DNA from 4 places in the Rhizobium sp. BK049 genome. Region 1 is predicted to be linked to each of the others. Evidence: riboswitches for the same ligand, from Rfam matches in the RefSeq annotation. Region 1 holds a riboswitch; each other region holds the start of a gene.
What was found. Region 1 has a riboswitch for cobalamin ahead of cobU (bifunctional adenosylcobinamide kinase/adenosylcobinamide-phosphate guanylyltransferase). Riboswitches for the same ligand answer to the same signal wherever they lie in the genome.

Region 1 (3,974 bases):
TTGAGATGCAGCGCCCCGTGGCCGGCCGAAAGCACCTGCGGCGAGATCATCGCGAGAAGCCCGACGATGATGCCGCCGAGCGCCGGCCGAAAGGGCGGAGCGATCGAGCTTTTGCGCGCCACCTCCTCGATGAAGGCCACGCCCTGCATGAGGAGAATGCCAACGCCGGCGCAGAAGACGCCGAGCAGCAGCGCCGGGATATAATCGGCCGGCACGACCGAGCCGAAGCTGCCGATATCGATGGTGAAATCGCCCTCGGCAAGCAACCTTGCGATGAGGGTCGAAACGAGGGCGGAGACCACAACCGGGGTTAGCGATACGATGGTGTAGGTGCCGATGATCAGCTCGAAGGCGTAGAAGGCGCCCGTCAGCGGCGCGTTGAAGGCGGCGGCAATGGCGCCGGCCGCGCCGCAACCGACGAGGATGCGCAGGTCCGAGCGGCGCAGCTGCAGCTTCAGGCCGAATTTGGAGGCAATGCCGGCGGCGAGCTGGGTATAGCCGGCCTCCAGGCCGACGGAGGCGCCGAAGCCGTTGGAGATCAGGTTCTGTACGGCAACGATGATGCTATCGGTCAGGGAGAGGCGGCCGCCATGCAGAGCATTCGCCTCGATCGGGTCGACCATGGGTTTCTTGCGCCGTTTGGCGAGCACCAGGAACAGCAGGCCGAGCAGGGCGCCGCCGATGACGGGGGCGGTGAGCAGCAGCATCTTGTCATGGATTACCGACGCGCTCAGCCTTTCGCTGTCGGCGATGCCGAAAACAAGCTGGTGCAGCTGGTTGGAGACATAGCTCATGCCGGTCACGGCAAGCCCCGAGGCGATGCCGACGATGGCGCCGGCCAGCGAGAGGCCGACTTCGCTGCGGCGCGTCAGGGCGCGCAGTCGCCCCGGATCGAAGAAAACACGCAGCGCGCGCAGGCGGCGCCGATCCAATTTCATAAGCATGGCTAGACAACTAGGCGAGGAGAGGCCGGGTCAAGGGCGGAGGTGCAGTCGCCTTGCAACGCAATTGCGGCGAAAAGCCGACGGACACGTCGAATATTCATGACGTAAGCCACTGATAAAAGACGATATTTCCGGTACGGTCAGTGGTCTTGGCCGGCCTTTCGCGCAGTCCAGCGGGAAGGTGGTGGCGAAGGTCGGTTGACTTCACCCGCCAGCTTGCCTAACCATCTGAGGAATAACGGATGGTTCCGGATCGGCATTTCGCCTTCCGGATGAAAAGGGAATGTGACGGGGCGGACCCACATCGGGCGCCTTCATCGCAGCCGACCCCGCGACTGTAGAGCGGTCAGGGTCTTCCATCCGGCATCGAACCCCTTCCGGCCTAACCGCAATCGTGCAGGCGGGCGGGATGGGCGACATGCCGGAAAAGCCACTGGAAATGCATGGTGATCAACCGGGGTCGGACGCCTCTATCTCTACGAATCGTCCACCTTTTCACCGAGGCAGCCGGGAAGGCGAGGCAGATCCGCTGGCACGATCAGGGGCGACCGGGCTTCCGGTTCGCCCCCGATCGCCGCCGATAACCGCGAGCCAGGAGACCTGCCTTCCGTGCCGGGCGAACAGCCCAAACCTGGGCAAGAGACCCGCTGCCAGCACGGAGGTTGTTTTGGCTGAAAGAACGAATTCAACGCCGCCTCTGGTGGTGCGTATGAGAGGTGCCGGTTCGTCGCCTTCAGGTTATGTCTGCGTATTACGCGCCTTCCTTTCCTCCCTCATTCCTGTGCTTGTCACAGGAACCCGGCCACGGCGCGTCCGCGCCGTGATTAATTATGCTTTCTCAAGCAAAGTTTTGGCTACCGTGGCTCATAGAGTTAAAACTAGAACAAGCTGCAGCGGCACGCCTCCTCAGAGGAATATTCGGGCATGACCACCACGCTCATCCTCGGCGGGGCACGCTCCGGCAAATCCCGTTTCGCCGAAAATCTCGTTAGGGCAAGCGGCCTCGAGCGCCACTATCTCGCCACCGGCCGTGCCTGGGACGAGGAGATGCAGACGCGTATTGCCCAGCACAGGACCGATCGCGGCCCTTCCTGGATGACGCATGAGGAGCCGCTCGATCTTTTCGGCGTGCTTGCCGCCATCGATGGCGAGGGACGCATTGTGCTTGTCGATTGCCTGACGCTCTGGGTGACCAACCTGATGATGGCGGAGCGCGAGATGGCTGTGGAATTTGCCGCGCTCGCCGATTTCCTCCCCGGCGCCAAGGCGCAACTCGTCTTCGTTTCCAACGAGGTTGGTCTCGGGATCGTGCCTGACAATCGCATGGCGCGCGATTTTCGCGATCATGCCGGACGGCTGCACCAAATAATCGCGGCGAAGGCCGACGAGGTCTATTTCATCGCGGCCGGTCTGCCGCTGAAAATGAAGGGTTGAAGTTCCATGAACCAGCAGAAAATCCCCGCAACCGTCATCACCGGCTTCCTCGGCGCCGGCAAGACGACGATGATCCGCAACCTGCTCACCAATGCCGGCGGCAAAAAGATTGCGCTTATCATCAACGAGTTCGGCGATCTCGGTGTCGATGGCGAGGTCCTGAAGGGCTGCGGCGCGGAGAATTGCAGCGAGGACGACATTATCGAGCTCACCAATGGCTGCATCTGCTGCACCGTCGCCGACGATTTCATTCCAACGATGACGAAGCTCCTGGAGCGCGAACAGCGGCCCGACCATATCGTCATCGAAACCTCCGGCCTCGCCCTGCCGCAGCCGCTGGTCGCCGCCTTCAAGTGGCCCGATATTCGCACCCAGGTGACCGTCGACGGCGTCATTACGGTCGTCGACAGTGCGGCCGTTGCCGCCGGCCGTTTCGCCGACGACCATGATGCAGTCGAGGCGGCGCGCAGCGAGGACGACTCGCTCGATCATGAGAGCCCGATCGAGGAGCTGTTCGAAGACCAGCTCACATGCGCCGATCTCATCGTGCTCAACAAGACCGACCTGATCGATGGCGATGGCCTTGACCGCGTGAAGAGCGAAGTCGCCTCCCGCATTGCCCGCAAGCCGGTCATGATCGAAGCCAGGAATGGCGAGGTGCCGGCAGGCGTGCTGCTCGGCCTCGGCATCGGCACGGAAGACGATATCGCCAACCGCAAGTCCCATCACGAGCTGGAGCACGAGGAGGGGGCGCCACACGACCACGACGAATTCGAAAGCTTCGTTGTTGAACTCGGCGCTGTTTCCGATCCGACGGGCTTTGTCGAGAAGCTGAAGGGCATCATCGCCGAGCATGATGTGCTGCGCCTCAAAGGCTTCATCGACGTCTTGGGCAAGCCCATGCGCCTGCAACTGCAGGCCGTCGGCAGCCGCATCGACCAGTATTTCGACCGCGCCTGGGCAGCGGGCGAGGCGCGCCGCACGCGCCTCGTCGTCATCGGCTTGCATGAAATGAACGAGGACGCGGTACGCAAGGCGATCGAAGCGCTCGTTCAAGGATAATCGATGCATCTGCTTCTTGCCCAGAAGGGAACGATCAGCGACGGCGAGGAGGCGATCGACCTCGGCCAGTCGCCCGGCGATATCCTGTTTCTTTCGGCTGCCGACACCGAACTCGCCGCGATTGCTGCCGCCTATCACGAGTGTGAAGGGATGCCGCATTCGCTGAGGCTCGCGAATCTGATGAGCCTCAAGCATCCAATGTCGGTCGATACCTATGTCGAGCGAACGGCCCGGCACGCCAAGTTGATCGTCGTGCGTGCGCTCGGCGGCGCCAGCTATTTCCATTATGCGCTGGAGGCGCTGCACGCCGTTGCTGCCCGCAATGGCGTGAAAATTGCGGTATTGCCTGGCGATGCCAAGCCGGATGCCGGGCTGGTTCCTTTCTCCAATGTTGACCTCGACGATCTCAACGGGCTGTGGGCCTACCTGATCGAAGGCGGCGACACCAATGCGCGGGATTTTCTCGCCTATGCTTCGGCGATGCTGTCAGGGGCGGAGAAGCCGGCGCCGGCGGTGCCGCTGATGAAGGCGGGC
Region 2 (3,974 bases), on a different contig from region 1:
AGTTCCTCGGTAACGAGGGCAAGATGATCGGCGCTCTTCGCCTTCACTTTGTCTTTGCGCCAGTCATCGAGTTTGCGCCTGCGCGCGATGGTCAACAGCCAGGCATCGGGGTTGTCGGGCACGCCATCGACAGGCCATTTTTCGAGAGCCTTGAGGAAAGCCGTCGCGAGCGCATCCTCCGCGGACGCGATATCACCCAAACGCCCGCCAAGGTAAGCGACGAGTCGTCCATAGCTCTCGCGCGCCACCCGCTCTGCTACACCTCGGGCAACGCTGGAACCAGAAACCGTCATCCCGCATATTCCGACGCATCCCTGATGCGACGAACCTCAACCGTTCCCCAGGTCGCGGCAGGACAGCGTGCCGCCCATTTGTTGGCCTCGTCCATATCGGCGACGTCGATGATAAAGTACCCACCGAACTGTTCGCGAACATCGGCATAAGGGCCGTCCAAAACGCTGACCTCGTTTCCTTGAACACGAACGAGACTGGCCTCAGAGGAACTGACGAGCGCATTGCTGGAGACAAATGCTGCCGCCTTCTCCAGCGCTTGTTGATAGGCATACATCTGCTCGATGAAGCGCCCCATGTCCTGAGGCGCTATGGACCTCCCGGCAGTTTCGTCCGCATGCAGCATCAGCATGTAGCGCATCGCTTTATCCTCAGTGAAACCAATTCCCCGCGGGAACGAGCGCCGAGAATAACAATTCGGATGAAGAAGGGAACTGCTGGTGACGGCTGAGTGTCCGCCTCCGGATGCAACGAGTGCCGACTTACCTCACGGAAGAATACCCGCATCTTCTGGATAAAATCTCGAAAATGCGCTAGGAATTGATCCAAGCTTATTAAGAGAAACACGTTAAGAGACAAGGTACGGCGGATGGACGCCACCTTTGACCGATCGACACTTTCTCATTCCCGGACGACGCCGTGAAACGCCGAAATCTGTCTCTTGCTCTTGTGCTTGCGCTGGCATCACCGGCCGCAGCACAGACCAGCGCTATTTGCAACGACTTGCGCGGTCGCCTTGCCGACCTGCCACGATCGATCGGTAGCAATAACGGGCCGGAAGCGCGCCAATATGCAAATGCCATGGCCGAGCAGAACCTCGAGCTGCGCAAGGTCCGCAACGATCTGCGCAATAACGGATGCACTTCAGGCAGCATGGTCGTGATTGGCAGTGACAACGCCGATTTTTGCGCCGAACTCTCTGACGCCGAAGCCCGGATGATCGACAATATCCGTTATCTCCAGGAGCGCCGCGACGAGCTGCGCAACCACGGCGACGGCAGTGACGACGCGCGCCGAGAATTGACGGCGGCACTCGAACGCAATGGCTGCAACAGCGACAATTTCTATGCCCCGACCGAGCGTAGCGCAGACGACCCCGTCCCGAGTGTCGAGGAACAGGCGATGCGCACCGATACCTTCATTCCGCTCGGCGGCGGTGAAGAGACCGATCTGCGTTACGGCCTGCCGAGGGCCGAAATGTTTTCACCGATCAGCACCATCTGCGTGCGCAGCTGCGACGGTGGCTTCTTCCCGATCAGCTCAAATACCACCTCGGTGGATTTCGGCCGCGATGCCCAGACCTGCGCCAAGATGTGCCCCGGCATCGAGACCGAGCTCTTCTATCGCGACGTGACGAGCACCGACTCCTCGAATATGATCTCGGTCGCAACGGGCGCGCCCTATAGCGCCATGAAGAACGCCTTTGTCTACAAGAATCGCGCGCCTGGGGAGAAAAATTCCTGCGCCTGCAATCTCACCGCCTATTACGAGGAGATGCGCGGCAAGCAGGCCCTGATCGAACCGCCACAGCAGGGCTCGATCACGACGGTCCGCACTAAACCGCCGACGAAAGATACTGCGGCAGCATCAGCCCCGCCGCAGCCATCCGTTCCCGAACGTCCCTACGACCCCACGCAGAACAAGGTTCGTCAGGTCGGCCCGCAATTCCTTGCCGGCGACCAGGGCTCGATCGACCTTGCCAATCCGGCGACGCCGGGCCCGCAACCACAGCAGCAGTAATTGCTACGGGTCGTTGCGTCCCCATCCGTCGTGGAAAACGAGTTCCTCGAGCGGCAGCCGCTGCCGCCAACCTTTGACCGAAAGTTCCGGTTCGTCATAGAGACGGTCGACAAAGCCGGCGCAGAGCCAGGCGACCACCTCGATATGCTCCGGTATGCGGAGAATTGTTTTCAGGTCGCCTTCACGAAAGATGCTGACCCAGCCGATGCCGACCCCTTCGGCGCGGGCCGCGAGCCAGAGATTCTGGATGGCGCAAACGGTCGAATAGGAATCCATCCTCAGATTGTGCGTCCGTCCCAGCACCACGCTGCCGCCGCGGGTGGGATCGCAGGTTACGCATATCCCGAGCGGCGCCTCCACGATGCCTTCGAGCTTGAGGGATCGATAGGCCTGCCGCCGCTCGCCTTCGAACATCGAAGCTGCCTCTTCGTTGGCCACGGCAAAGGCGTTGCGCACGCGGGTGCGGACGGCTGCACTTTTCACGAGAATGAAATTCCATGGCTGCATGAAGCCGACCGACGGCGCATGATGGGCGGCGGTCAGGAGCCGCGCCACGACATCGTCGGGCAAGGGATCGGGCAGGAACTGGCTGCGCACGTCACGCCGCGTCATGATTGCGTGATAGACGGCTTCACGTTCGGCCATGGAAAAACCGGATGCCGCCGAAAGGGCATCCGCATCAAAGGGTCGCATCGTCAAATCCCCAACAACGCAACCGCCCGCCGTCCGCGCGGGTTGGGTCTATCTCGCCAGGCCGGTCTTCTGACTTGGCTTCATCCATCTGCCGCAGCCTTCCCGGCAAAAGCCAGTGGCGTGATGAAGCGGCAGACGTCGGCCTTACAGCGTTGGGCACGTTCCGGCCTTGCACCGGATTCCCGATTCTCCCGCCTGGACGGCGGGCACCTGACGGCGCATCTATTTCAGGAAACCAGCGCGGCGGCAAGTACAGGCAGACCGAACCTGAAACCTCCATCGCAGAGGGGTGATCCAGGAGCGGATCGCCAGCCGCCCCGAACGGCGATGCCAGCTCGCAAATTTTGCGTGACAATGGGCGACCGCGACGCTACATACGCCGGATGTCGACGACTTCAATCTACGCCTCGCGATTTTATTCGTACCGCTGCTCCCAGCGGATGCGGGTCCGTGCGTAACTGAATTCGACGCGACGACAACCCGAACAGCCGCTAGTCTACCTGGCGGCTTTTTTGTTCCGCACGGTATGACCAAACAGGAGCCATGCCGTGCCCGATACCATCGATGATCTGCGTATCCTCGAGATCACCCCGCTGACCAAACCCGCCGATATCATTGCGGAAATCCACCGCGACGCCGTGGTCACCGAAACCGTGACCAGCAATCGTGCTGCGATCCATAAGATTCTCCAGGGCGAGGACGATCGCCTGATCGTCGTCATCGGCCCCTGCTCCATCCATGACCCGATTGCCGCCCGGGAATATGCCGCACGACTTCAGGAGCAGCGACGGCGCTTCTCCGACGATCTCGAAATCGTCATGCGCGTCTATTTCGAAAAGCCCCGCACCACCGTCGGCTGGAAGGGCCTGATGAACGATCCGCATCTCGACGGCAGCTACCGCATCGAGGAAGGGCTGCGCATTGCCCGGCGCCTGCTGCTCGACATCAATGCCATGGAGCTTCCCGCGGGCGTCGAGTTCCTCGACACGATCACGCCGCAATACATCGCCGACCTCGTCAGCTGGGGCGCGATCGGCGCGCGCACGACGGAAAGCCAGATCCATCGCCAGCTCGCCTCCGGCCTCTCCTGCCCGATCGGCTTCAAGAACGGCACCGATGGTAGCGCCCGCGTCGCACTCGATGCGATCCTGGCCGCCTCGCAGCCGCATCACTTCCCCGCCGTGACCAAGGACGGACAGGCGGCCATCGCGTCGACCACCGGCAACGAGGACTGCCACATCATCCTGCGC
Region 3 (3,974 bases), on a different contig from region 1:
GACGGCTCAGTTTAATGAGGCAAGCGAGGATTTCCAAGGGCTCACCGGAACTTGACACTCGGCAGGGACGGATGTCCTATTGCTGCACCGCAAGGAAACCCATTCATGAGCGACGACCAGACGCCCGCCGACAGCAAACTCACCAACTCCAAGCGCCGCTGGGCGTCAGAGGGCAAGTTCCTGACCGGGCGCATCAGCAGGCCCGAGACCGAGCGCCTGCCGCCCGGCCAGCACCTCGTCAAGAATTGGCCGGTGCTCGATCTCGGCCAGCAGCCGGTCATTTCAACCGAGAGCTGGCGGCTTGAAGTGCGTGGTTTGGTCGAAACGCCTCTCACCCTCACCTGGGCCGATTTCCAGGCGATGGAGCAGAGCACTGGGGTGAGCGACATCCACTGCGTCACCACTTGGTCGCGTTATGACAACAACTGGAAAGGCGTTTCGACGCGGGATCTGCTCGATCGCGCCATGCCGAACCCGGAAGCAGCCTACGTGATGCTGACGAGCTATGACGGCTACACCACCAATCTGCCGCTCGCCGATTTCGCCGCCGAGGATGCGATCCTGGCGACCTCCTGGGACGGCCTGCCGCTGACACCGGAGCACGGCGGCCCAATGCGCCTCGTCGTGCCGCATCTTTATTTCTGGAAAAGCGCCAAATGGCTGCGCCGCATCGAGTTGCTCGCCGCCGACGAGGCCGGCTTCTGGGAAAAGAACGGCTACCATATGTATGGCGATCCGTGGCGCGAGCAGCGCTATTCCGACGACTGAGCCTTCGGCCGCAGGAAGCGGCGGGGAAGCGTCAGGATGGCAAGCCCCAACATGGCGGCCAACGCCGTCAGGGACGCCATGCTGGCAGGATGAAGCGGCACCTTGCTCCAACTCGGCTTGACGATATTGGCGGTATTGAATGCCTCGCCGCTGAACTGGCAGGTAATGAAGGCAAGCCCGCGACCCGCCATCTCGGCGTCGATGGCCGAGATGATTTCGCCCGCCGCGGTTGCCTCCCGCGGCATCTCACGCATCGCCAGCAGCACGGCTTTCGTCGCCGCGAGATAGGCATGGGCGCATTGGTTGAACGGGCTCTCCTCGTCCGTCACGCTGCCGGGCATCCGACCCCAGAGGCAATAGGAATACTGGATTTCGGCGTAGTTCAGGACACGCCGGAACGATTCGTTCGTATCGGCCGCCCGTGACGCCAGCATGCTGATGCTGCTGCGATACTCCGAAATGATCGCCATCTCGCCGTGGGAAATTGCCGGAATATCGAGCCCGGTATCGGAGCCGCCAGAGCTGCTCCCATGGCCGAAAGCATTTCCGATAAACATTGGCAACAGGCTCGCGATGAGACCGAGAAAAGCAAACCTGCCAATATGCTGCATCACCGGAACGCCGACCGCAGTCCACTCTTGGCGGCAAGACCCCTTTCTGCCAGCGCTCCGAAAACCAGACCGAGCGTTGCCCAAAGGATCGCATGCATGCCGAGCGAGGTGGTGCGGAACCGCCAGAGTACCATCGCCGAGAAATTCTCGGGCACCTCGTTGATCGGCGGCAACAGATAAAGCACGAAGCCGATGAAGACGAGATAGGCGATGCCGGCGATGATCGCGCCGTTCCAGAGACCGAAGCGCTCGCCAAGGCGGCGCGACAGCGCGACCGCGGCAACCAGCGAGGTGAGCGAAACGACAATCATCAGGAAGAACAGCTCGGTCCTGACGCCGATCGTTTCGGGATTGCCGACCGCCGGGGGGTTGGCCGGATATTTGATTCCGGGAACAAACACCACTGCCACGAAGGCGGCAATGGCGATAACGGCCGAGGTGCCGCGCGCCGAGAGGCTGCTGAAGCGGCCATGTACCAAGGCGAAGGCGAGCGAAAAGAGCCCTCCGACGGCGATACTGTAGGCCATGACGCCGGTGAAAAGGCCGAGACCAGCCTGCGTGGCCCGGCTGACGATTTCAGGTTCGGTAGCTTCGCCCGCCGCCTGGGCGCTCGCCTCCTCGAAGGCGATTGCCGCATCGACCAGCGGCTCGCCGAAGATATGGGCGAAAGCGAAAACGAGGATACCAGCAATCAGGCCCGCGAGCATGCCGCGAAGCAGAAGCTTTCCAACCATGTCAATATTCCCCCTAAGCATGTCGCGCAAAAGTGTGCAGCGGTTTTGCGATAACGACATGCGTAAACAAAGACCTAAAGCGCGAAAAGCGAATCTGAAAGATCGCGATGCGCTTTAGTGGCAGGGAAAGCCGAGCAGATGGCGGCCGTCATGCACGAATTCGTGCACATACATGCCGTTGAACAGCGCCATCGCGCCTTCCTCGGTGCCGACGAAATAAAGAACGATGAGCATCAGCAGGCCGCCGAAAACCGCCCAGGGCAGGATTTCCCCTACAGGGATTGGCGCCGGTGCCGCAACGGGCGCGAAAGTGGTGTCAGACATGTATCCCTCCGGAATGACGCGTTCAGTCGAAAGAGTGTTGTGCGGCAGGGTCTGACTTCCAGCGTAAAGAACTTCGAAACGCTGGTCACAGTGGCGCGACCGCGCCGGATTTCCACCGGCTTCCAAACCCGCAACAGCACGGTTATATCTGGACGCCGAAGAGACTGTCAACGAAACTTCGAGACGCCGGCGAAGGGTCGTCCCCACCATATTGCGAAGATCGGAACAACCGTGAATACCCGCCTCACCTGGATCTGTCACGGCGCCACGGCGGCGAGCCGCAAGGCCCTGTTCCCGCTGGATGAGCCGCTGGAAGACAAGGCCGCTGAAGAAGCCGGCCGGATGACCGCCCTGCCTCGCGCCGACCGGATCGTCACGAGCCCGGCTTTGCGTGCCCGCCAGACCGCTACAGCCCTCGGTCTCGACGCTCAAATAGAACAGCGGCTTGCCGACTGCGACAATGGCCGCTGGGCCGGCAGGCCGATTGCGGCAATCGGCACCGAAGAGCCGGAGAACCTCATGGCTTGGATGAGCGATCCGGAAGCCGCCCCACATGGCGGCGACAGTTTTCTCGGTCTGCGGACGCGCGTCGCCGGCTGGATGGATGAACAATCCACGCTCGGCGGTCATGTGATAGCCGTCACCCATGCATCGATTATAAGAACAGCGATTGCGCATGTGCTTCAGGCTCCCCTCCCCTCCTTCTGGCTCATCGATGTCGAGCCGCTGGTGGTCGTTCGGATGACCAGCAATGGACAGCGCTGGTCGCTGCGCCTCTAGAGAATTAGACATCCCTCATACTATCCAGCCTTACGCAAGCAAATCGCGTCATCTCTATTGAACCGGTCTGACCGGGACTACTTCCTTGTCCCAAGGAGACGGAAGCTATGGCATATGATTGGAGTGGGGAGCGTACGCGGCGCCTGCGCTTGATGAGGGTCGTGACGCTCACCTTAGTTATGGTCGGTCTGGTCGTCAGCGTTCCGCTGCTGATCGTCACCGCCTGAAGAGCGAGACAGGGCGAGCGATGCGACAGCACGCTCGCCCTCGTTCTTTCGTGGGGCTCCCCTCGTCTTGAATCCGGACATCCTCTAATCTTCCAAGCAGCACCAGCGAAACGCCGTAGCGCAGCCGAGGTCCGGACAGCACCGCAACGGACGGGCTGCCACCTCCAACAATTCGCCTTATGGTTTCAACGAACATTTCAGATTTTCGTGATAGTCCGGCAGAGGGTGGAGATGGAGAATGCGATAATGCCTGCGTTTTTTCGAAGCAGGGCCGGAAGGCAATGCGTGTCGGTTGTGGTTTTCGGAGTAACCCTCTGGATCCTCGGCACGGTGCTGCACTTCGACGACCGCCTCGTCTCCTTCATGACCAGTTTCGGCGAGTACGGGGCGGATAAGCTCGTTCTGGCTCTCGGCATCGCTGGCGCGATGAGCTTCATCTATTCGGTGCTGCGCATCGCCGACCTGCGCAAGGAAATGGAGCTGCGCGCCACCGAACAGGCTAAGGCCGATTGGACGGCAACCCACGACCA
Region 4 (3,974 bases), on a different contig from region 1:
GCGAGTCCCCTCTCCCCGTCAGAACGGGGAGAGGGTTAGGGTGAGGGGCAGTGCTCACAAGCGAAATCAAATCACAACGTACACGACACACACCCCTGCACTTCCGTACCCGAAAGGGCCATCTGGCGAAGGCGGATGTAGTAGATCGTCTTGATGCCCTTCTTCCAGGCGTAAATCTGCGCCCTATTGATGTCGCGCGTCGTCGCCGTATCACGGAAGAACAGGGTCAGCGACAGGCCTTGGTCGACATGCTGGGTTGCTGCCGCATAGGTGTCGATGATCTTCTCCGGCCCGATCTCGTAGGCGTCCTGATAGTAGTCGAGATTGTCATTGGTCATGAACGGCGCCGGATAATAGACGCGGCCGATCTTTCCTTCCTTGCGGATCTCGATCTTCGAGACGATCGGATGGATCGAGGAAGTCGAGTGGTTGATATAGGAGATCGAGCCCGTCGGCGGCACCGCCTGCAGGTTCTGGTTATAGAGGCCTGAGGCCATCACCGCCTTTTTCAGCGCCACCCAGTCTTGCTGTGTCGGAATATGGATGCCCGATTTGTCGAACAACGCCTGCACCTTTTCGGTGGCCGGCTTCCATTCCTGCTCGGTATATTTGTCGAAATAGTCACCTGAAGCGTATTTCGAATTCTCGAACCCCTTGAAGCTCACACCACGCTCGACCGCCAGACGATTGGAGGCACGCAGCGCGTGATAGGTCACCGCATAGAAATAGATGTTGGTGAAATCGACGCCTTCCTCAGAGCCATAGAAGATGCGTTCGCGGGCGAGGTATCCGTGCAGGTTCATCTGCCCGAGGCCGATCGCATGGCTCTCGTCATTGCCTTTCTCGATCGAAGGAACCGAGGAGATATTGCTCATATCGGACACCGCTGTCAGCGCCCGGATCGAGGTCTCGATCGTCTTGCCGAAGTCGGTCGAATCCATCGCCGCAGCAATGTTCAGCGAGCCGAGATTGCAGGAAATATCCCTGCCGAGATGCTTGTAGGAAAGGTCGTCATGATAGTCGCTCGCCTCGCTCACCTGCAGTATCTCCGAGCAGAGGTTGCTCATGGAGATGCGCCCGGCAATCGGGTTCGAGCGGTTCACCGTGTCCTCGAACATGATGTAAGGGTAGCCGCTTTCGAACTGGATTTCGGCGATGACCTGGAAGAATTCGCGCGCCTTGATCTTCTTCTTCGAGATGCGGGCGTCCGCCACCATTTCCCGGTACTTCTCCGTCACCGAAATCTCGGTGAAAGGCACGCCGTAGACCCGTTCCACGTCGTAGGGCGAGAACAGGTACATGTCCTCATTGTTCTTGGCGAGTTCGAAGGTGATGTCGGGCACGACAACGCCGAGCGACAGCGTCTTGATGCGGATTTTCTCATCGGCGTTTTCACGTTTGGTGTCGAGAAAGCGCATGATATCGGGATGATGGGCGTTCAGATAAACCGCACCCGCCCCCTGCCGCGCACCGAGCTGATTGGCATAGGAGAAGCTGTCTTCCAGGAGCTTCATGACGGGGATGATGCCGGAGGACTGGTTTTCGATCTGCTTGATCGGCGCGCCCGCCTCGCGGATATTGGTCAGCGACAGGGCCACGCCGCCGCCGCGTTTCGACAACTGCAGCGCCGAATTGATCGACCGGCCGATCGATTCCATGTTGTCCTCGACGCGCAGCAGGAAACAGGAAACGAGTTCGCCGCGCTGCTTCTTGCCGGCATTGAGGAAGGTGGGCGTTGCCGGCTGGAAGCGGCCGGAAATGATCTCGTCGACTATGTCGCGAGCAAGGGCCTCATCGCCGCGCGCCAAAGCCAGCGCCACCATGCAGATGCGGTCTTCGTAGCGCTCGAGATAGCGCTTTCCGTCGAAGGTCTTCAGCGTATAGCTGGTGTAATATTTGAAAGCCCCGAGGAAGGTAGGAAACCGGAATTTCTTGGCATAGGCCTGATCGAACAGGTCGCGGACGAAATTGAAGGAATACTGGTCGAGAACCTCCTGCTCGTAATAGCCCTCCGCGACGAGGTAATCGAGCTTTTCCCGAAGATTGTGAAAGAACACGGTGTTCTGGTTCACATGCTGCAGGAAATATTGCTTGGCCGCCACGCGATCCTTGTCGAGCTGGATCTTTCCCTCGTCGTCGTAGAGGTTCAGCATCGCGTTCAGTGCATGATAGTCGAGTGTTTCGGCCGCTTTCAGCGGTTTTGCGCCCGCGTCCCGCGTCAGATTTGTTCCCGTGTCCAAAATCGTCCCATCCCGTCTTTGACGTTGGCGATATCATCGGCAGTTCCCAGGAGCTCGAACCTGTAGAGGTACGGCACCTGGCACTTCTTCGAGATGACATCGCCGGCGAGCCCATAGGTCTCGCCGAAATTGCTGTTGCCCGCAGCAATCACGCCGCGGATGTTGGAGCGGTTTTCCGCCTCGTTGAGGAAGCGGATCACCTGCTTGGGCACGGCCCCTTTACCACCGTTTCCGCAATAGGTAGGCGAGATCAGCACATAGGGTTCGCGAATGTGGATGGCCTCAGCGCCGAGGGGGATGCGCGCCGCGCGCAATCCCAGCTTCTCGACGAAACGATGGGTGTTCCCGGATCGGCTGGAATAATAGACGATCAGCCCCACCGCTTTTCTCCGGTCAGGAGAGTGCGCTGATCATGTCGGGGCGGAAGCCCGCCCAATGCTGCTCGCCGGCAACGACGACCGGAACCTGCATGTAGCCCATGCCACGCACGCGATCGAGCGCTTCGGCATCCTCGGAAATATCGACGATCTCATAATCCACGCCCAGGCGATCGAGGGCGCGGTAAGTGGCCGTGCATTGGACACAGGCCGGCTTGCTGTAAACGGTAACGCTCATCATGTTCCTCGTGAAGTCAATGAATTCAGGACGCAGGACTGGGATCGGGCGCCATGCGGCGTCCGGGGAAATGCTTGATAGTGATCTGGCAAGGTTGGCGCTTTAAACGCCTGACTTGGTCCCTCGCAGGATGTGCGCGGGCGCCGGCCTTGATGCTCTCGACATGACTTCAAACCCCGAAGTGCTCATGCGGTCGTTCGGGGCAGCGCAACAGCGCGGATCATTCCGCTGCATGCACGCGACCTTCCGGACACCCCGCCCGTGGACGTTTCATTCAAGGCAGGTCTCCTGGCTCACGGGTCGAAGCACCTGCCCAGCCTTCCCGAGGCATCATGCCCCAGTGACCCGAAATCGGACAGTTGCTCTCCGCTCACAGTTGCGGGGGCAGCTCCGGCCTTGTCCCACCCTCATGGCGAGACGCACCGTATTCCCGTCTTAGCCCGCGATCCTCACGAATCGAAGGAACCTTGAACACTAGATATAGTACGCGAATCGAAATTCACGTCAACGGATGGTTTGTGCGTTGCGTTACGGTAGGTTTGAAATCACTGCGTTCCTGTGAAAAACATGGATAATGAAGGCTTAAACAAAACGAACTGTGGAGAAGGCCTGAACGACGAGAGCCGGCCTGTAGCCGGCTCTGCGGTTTTCGATTCCGGATCGGCCCTAATCGGCGCTCCGAAGAGGAAAGGATTTATTCCTCTACGCGGAGCAGCCTGAGCGCGTTGATCGTAACCAGCACGGTGGCTCCGGTATCGGCGAGAATCGCCGGCCAGAGCCCGGTGATTCCGATGATCGTGGTCACCAGGAAGACAGCCTTCAGCCCGAGTGCAATGGTGATATTCTCGAGGATATTGCGCATCGTCCGCTGCGAAAGCGCGATCATTCGCGCCACGTCGCCAACGCGCCCGTGCAGCACGGCGGCATCGGCCGTCTCCAGCGCCACATCGGTGCCGCCGCCCATGGCGATGCCGATATCGGCGGCGGCGAGCGCCGGCGCGTCGTTGATGCCGTCGCCGACCTTGGCGACTATGAAGCCCTTGCGCTTCAATTCGCCGACGACCCGCTGCTTGTCCTCGGGCATCATCTCGCCCCGCCAGTCGATGCCGAGCATGTCTG

Region 2: it holds a riboswitch for cobalamin, as region 1 does, so the genes downstream of both, bluB (5,6-dimethylbenzimidazole synthase) here and cobU (bifunctional adenosylcobinamide kinase/adenosylcobinamide-phosphate guanylyltransferase) in region 1, are expected to answer to the same signal.
Region 3: it holds a riboswitch for cobalamin, as region 1 does, so the genes downstream of both, FHT70_RS03435 (CbtB domain-containing protein) here and cobU (bifunctional adenosylcobinamide kinase/adenosylcobinamide-phosphate guanylyltransferase) in region 1, are expected to answer to the same signal.
Region 4: it holds a riboswitch for cobalamin, as region 1 does, so the genes downstream of both, nrdH (glutaredoxin-like protein NrdH) here and cobU (bifunctional adenosylcobinamide kinase/adenosylcobinamide-phosphate guanylyltransferase) in region 1, are expected to answer to the same signal.

What each region holds. Positions count from the first base shown of each region.
Region 1 is NZ_JACHYV010000020.1:54,216-58,189, reverse strand. Features, by position in the region: gene FHT70_RS20320 (chloride channel protein) at 1-944, opposite strand, end outside; cobalamin riboswitch at 1,171-1,567, shown strand; gene cobU (bifunctional adenosylcobinamide kinase/adenosylcobinamide-phosphate guanylyltransferase) at 1,869-2,378, shown strand; gene cobW (cobalamin biosynthesis protein CobW) at 2,385-3,440, shown strand; gene cobN (cobaltochelatase subunit CobN) at 3,444-3,974, shown strand, end outside.
Region 2 is NZ_JACHYV010000006.1:38,779-42,752, reverse strand. Features, by position in the region: gene FHT70_RS08140 (DUF6596 domain-containing protein) at 1-293, opposite strand, end outside; gene FHT70_RS08135 (YciI family protein) at 290-652, opposite strand; gene FHT70_RS08130 (DUF2865 domain-containing protein) at 931-2,031, shown strand; gene bluB (5,6-dimethylbenzimidazole synthase) at 2,035-2,724, opposite strand; cobalamin riboswitch at 2,766-2,953, opposite strand; gene FHT70_RS08120 (3-deoxy-7-phosphoheptulonate synthase) at 3,273-3,974, shown strand, end outside.
Region 3 is NZ_JACHYV010000002.1:315,629-319,602, reverse strand. Features, by position in the region: gene FHT70_RS03450 (sulfite oxidase-like oxidoreductase) at 106-768, shown strand; gene FHT70_RS03445 (hypothetical protein) at 753-1,325, opposite strand; gene FHT70_RS03440 (CbtA family protein) at 1,379-2,113, opposite strand; gene FHT70_RS03435 (CbtB domain-containing protein) at 2,228-2,437, opposite strand; cobalamin riboswitch at 2,463-2,612, opposite strand; gene FHT70_RS03430 (histidine phosphatase family protein) at 2,669-3,217, shown strand; gene FHT70_RS03425 (bifunctional diguanylate cyclase/phosphodiesterase) at 3,691-3,974, shown strand, end outside.
Region 4 is NZ_JACHYV010000042.1:6,287-10,260, forward strand. Features, by position in the region: gene nrdE (class 1b ribonucleoside-diphosphate reductase subunit alpha) at 72-2,240, opposite strand; gene nrdI (class Ib ribonucleoside-diphosphate reductase assembly flavoprotein NrdI) at 2,219-2,620, opposite strand; gene nrdH (glutaredoxin-like protein NrdH) at 2,634-2,855, opposite strand; cobalamin riboswitch at 3,116-3,340, opposite strand; gene FHT70_RS28450 (heavy metal translocating P-type ATPase) at 3,550-3,974, opposite strand, start outside.